2 regions of the Gottschalkia purinilytica genome follow, and region 1 is predicted to be linked to the other one. Evidence: riboswitches for the same ligand, from Rfam matches in the RefSeq annotation. Region 1 holds a riboswitch; the other holds the start of a gene.

Evidence for each region. Region 1 has a riboswitch for lysine ahead of lysA (diaminopimelate decarboxylase). Riboswitches for the same ligand answer to the same signal wherever they lie in the genome.
Region 2: linked by a shared signal. The riboswitch ahead of CLPU_RS00310 (Na+/H+ antiporter NhaC family protein) and the one ahead of lysA (diaminopimelate decarboxylase) in region 1 are both predicted to bind lysine.

What each region holds. Positions count from the first base shown of each region.
Region 1 covers NZ_LGSS01000001.1:178,328-180,813, reverse strand. The annotation lists gene lysA (diaminopimelate decarboxylase) at 1-823, opposite strand, end outside; lysine riboswitch at 929-1,095, opposite strand; gene CLPU_RS00865 (M20 metallopeptidase family protein) at 1,463-2,486, shown strand, end outside.
Region 2 covers NZ_LGSS01000001.1:54,913-57,398, forward strand. The annotation lists gene CLPU_RS00310 (Na+/H+ antiporter NhaC family protein) at 1-1,001, opposite strand, end outside; lysine riboswitch at 1,119-1,296, opposite strand; gene CLPU_RS00315 (TDE2712 family protein) at 1,390-1,926, opposite strand; gene CLPU_RS00320 (SEC-C metal-binding domain-containing protein) at 1,960-2,454, opposite strand.

The DNA of each region.
Region 1 (2,486 bases):
ATTTAACTAGAATAGCAAGTTCTTTTAAAAACTTTTCTAAATTCATGGGTTTATCTTCATTTGAGTAATAAACTCCAAAGCCTCCACCTAAATTTAGTTCTTCTACAGTAAAGTTGCATTCATCTTTAATTTTAGCTGCAAATTCAATCATAGCAGAAGCTCCCAAGAAAAATGATTCTTCTTCAAATATTTGAGATCCAATGTGACAATGAAATCCTTTAAAGTCTAGATAATTACTATTAGATAATCTATTTACTATATTTAAGATTTCGTCACTGTATATAGATTCACCAAATTTAGAATCATGTTTAGTAGTCTGAATATATTCATGTGTATGTGCTTCAATACCGGGATTAATTCTTAGTAAAACTGTCATAGTTTTGTTTAACGATCTACATATATCTTCTAACAAATCAATTTCGTGATTATTGTCAACTATGATTCTTCCTACACCTGACTCTACTGCTAAAGTTAATTCTTGTACTGTTTTATTGTTACCATGCATATACATTCTTGCAGGAGGGAAATTAGCTTTTAAGGCTGTATAAAGTTCACCACCAGATACAACATCAATACTTAAGCCTTCCTCATTTATAAGTTTACACATTGCAATATTTAAAAAAGCTTTCGATGCGTATATTACTTCTGTATTTAATCCATCCAGTGAAAAATTATTTTTAAAAACTCTACAAGTGTTTCTTACTAAATTTTCATCTATAACATATAATGGTGTACCAAATTCTCTTTTTAAATCTAGAACGCTACATCCACCAATTTCTAAAATACCATTGTTATCAACTTTCATTGTACCAAATAATTTCATGATTTTATTTCACCACTTTCTCAAAATGTGTAATAAAAAAACAGCTAAGAGCAAAAGGTCTCTTAGCTGTTGTATGCATATAGTTATGCAAAGTCCTTTCGCCCACAATGTGAAAGTGCTCCAACAGAAAATTGGGCAAATTTCTGTTGACAGTACTATACTTATTCAGCATAGTCCCAACACACAAGACTTTTTAAGTCATTATGTATTTCGGCGATTGCACCTTTCCTTATGTAAAAGTACTATTTACAACCGCGGCCTCTTTAACACATCGCTTTATTAAAATATTTCATTGTTTTTCAATATCCTAACAAATAAAAAAGGTATTGTCAATAAAAATATTAAATAGAAGTACAAATATTCTAAAAATATTTTATTTTATGACAAAATTATATGCTTATCACTTTGAATATGTTATTTTAAAATAAGAGTATAGGGGTATTAAAAATATGGCTTTTATAAATAGATTAATAATATAATAGCAGATTCTACTTTTAATATATTTTAAGACTTACCTAAGAAAGATAGAGTAAAACTTTTATATAAAATATTTACAAAATAAATTACTTTGATATATGGTAAGAATATTATATATAATATATTATGAATTAAGTATATGACTTTTATGGGGGTATTATAATGTTTGAATTGATAGATAGTATAAAGAACGAAGTTGTAGATATGAGAAAGTATCTTCATCAAATACCTGAGTTGGGATTTCAAGAAGTTAAAACTTCAAAATATATAAAAGAAAGATTAGAATCTTTAGGATTTGAATTAGAGGTAGTTGCAGGTACAGGTATAGTTGCATTTAAAAAGGGTACTTCTAGTGAAAAAGCTATAGCTTTTAGATCTGATATAGATGGACTTAGAGTAAAAGAGGAGACAGGATTGCCATTTGCCTCTAAAGAAGAAAATCATATGCATGCTTGTGGTCATGATGGGCATATGTCTATACTACTAGGATTTGCTACTTTTATAGCTAGTCTTCCAAGTATAAAAAGAGATATAGTGTTAATATTTCAGCCAGCGGAAGAGGGACCAGGAGGAGCAGAAGTAATAGTTAAAGAAGGTATATTGAAAAAGTATAATGTGGAATCTATATTTGGACTTCATATATTACCAGATATTGAAGAGGGAAAAATAGGAATTAACTATGGTCCTATAATGGCTCAGTGTGGTGAAATAGAAATATTAATTGAAGGAAAAGGTGGACACGGGGCTATGCCTCATACTAGTATAGATACTATATATGTTACAAGCCAACTTATAAGTTCTTACCAGAGTATAGTAAGTAGAAATATAGAACCTATAGAAGGAGCAGTTTTAACTATAGGTAAGATAAATGGTGGGGAAGCAAAAAATGTGATAGCAGAAGAAGTTAAAATAGAAGGAACTATAAGAGCTTATAGACCAGAAGTATATAATACTATAAAGTCTAGAATACAAGAAATAAATAGTGGAATTGAAAAAATGTTTGGAGTGAAAATAACTACTAATGTAATTGATATGTATCCTGCAGTGAATAATGATTATGATTTATTTAATATAATGAAGGAAGCTTTGGATGAGGATGAAATTCATATATTAAAACCTATGATGATAGCTGAAGACTTTTCTTACTATCAACAAGAAATACCTGGCTTTTTCTTTATGTTAGGAT
Region 2 (2,486 bases), 120 kb from region 1:
ATAATTGCAGTATCCTTTCCAGCCATTATAGAAACATATCCATTATAATAAAATCCTAATAACGATCCTATCATTAATACCCCTATTGGTATGATAGCATTCCATATGCTTAGCTTTATTCCTTCCTTAGGCTCTAATGCAGTCGTTTCACTTGATACCATTGGTTTTGCATTATCATCAAGAACCTTTCCTGTTTTTCTAGCTCTTCTTTCAGCTTTTAGCATAGGGCCAAACTCTCTTAGTAGTATAGCAGTAAATAGTATAAATAAAAGCATTAATATATTATAAAATCTGTAAGGTATAGTAGATACAAATATATTATATGGATTTACTGTCTGTCCTATAGCTTTATATCCATCTCTAATTAAGCTTATCTCATATCCTATCCACGTAGAAACTAATGCTATACCTGCTATTGGTGCAGCTGTACCATCAACTACAAAAGCTAATTTTTCTCTAGAAATTTTCAACTTATCTGTAACAGGTCTCATAATAGGTCCAACTATTAATGAGTTAGCATAATCATCAAAGAAAACTAAGATTCCTAGTATCCAAGTTACAATTTGTGCACTTCTAGGAGTCTTCGCTTTTTTAGCTAAAGACTCTGCTACAGCCTTAGCTCCTCCCATTTTAGAAACTAAAGCAATAAGTCCTCCAATAGTTAAACACTGAAGTATTATTCCTGCATTCCATGGATCTGCAAGCGATCCTAGTATTTTATCTATTAGAGACATGAATCCATGAAACAATGCTCCAAATATATTATGATTATTTAGTTCCAATAAGAAAGTCCCTGCTAAAACTCCTAAAAACAATGACATAACCACATTTTTAAATATAAAAGCTAGTACAATTGCAACAAGTGGTGGGAGTAAAGTGATTAGTCCATATTTTGCTGCATTTAGATCGGCTATATCTTTTCCTTCTGCAAATACAGGAGCAGATATCATAAATAACGTTAACAATATAGATAAAATAATTATTCCATAATTTTTTTTCATATTTCTCCTCCTTAATTTTACTGAATAAATATGGAGGAAAGTCTATCTCAAAATAATAAAACCTTGAGCTTACACTCAAGGTTATAGACACATATTAATAAAACTGTGTTTATAATTTTGAATGATAGCTCTCCACAAATATAAATTTGTGACAGTTATACGCATATTCTACGTATAACCAGTCATATAGCCCTTGAGTTTAGGCTATATGCTTCGGCAATATCTCCTTTCATATTGTTTCATCGTACTCACCTCTACAATACTACTAATAGATATTGCAACCTCTACCTATCCTTATTTACTCATTGCTATGATACAATAATATCTATAATTAGTCAATAGTCTTTCTCTTCTTATACTTAAATTAACTACATGTTCATTAATATTATTACTTTTTTAATAATTCTCTTATTTTAGTTTCTATATAGTCAGTTATTTCTAAATCTCCTATATAAGTGTTGTCATCTTCAAAACTTGGCTTAACTCTAAAAAAGTTTATTATAAGTTTATTTTCAACTATATAATATTCTTCAAGATGAAGGGGTGAAAATATAACTTCTATTTCATCGTATCTTGAACTTTCTTCTAAATCTTTAACCCTATCTACTATAACATCTAAATTAAGCTTTTTTAATGGCTGTACCATTAAATCAGTATATTCCAAATCTTCCATCATCCAAAGATTGTTATTCCAAAATCTTCCTTCTTTTTTATTGTTACTTGAAAATAATTCTCTATTTGTAACTGCACTTAAAGCTCTTCTAACTGATTCTGCATTAAATTCAGAGTCATAGACATAAGTAAATCCTTCCATGTTTGTAACATCATTAATGTATTTCTCTGAAACTTTTTCTTTTTCACTTGTAGATTGCCAAAAATAAAGCATAGCTTCTATTAGTTCTAGGTTTACTTTAATTCTTTGCACCTTTAACTACCTCCATAGAATATAGTTATTTTATTATTTGCCACAGCATTTTTTATATTTCTTACCACTTCCACATGGACATGGCTCATTTCTACCAATCTTTTTAACAGTAACAATTTTTGATCTTCTATATTCTTTAGTTATTTCTTTTCTTCTTTCTGCACTAAGTATTTCTTCCCATTCTGGTAATTCATATAACCAAGGGGCTTTAGCATCTAACATATTATAGTATAATTTTTCAAAATCAATATCTAAAGTTATGTTACTTTCTTCTTCTAATTCTTCAAGATTTACTTCTTTAATTAAACTTGTATTTATACCATCTATGAATCCTGCAAAACTAGTTAAATCCATATCATATTTTTTAGCTAATTCACTAACCGTTCCTGTAATGACATTATCTTTTTTAGCTAATATTTTTTCATATACATTTTTTTCTTTTTCTAAATAAGCTGTCCAAAATTTATCTGATTCTTCTTTGGTCATTTCTTTATATGCTATATCAGACCATTCTTTATATATTTTCATTATTATTTCTCCTTTCTATTATTAATTCCTTT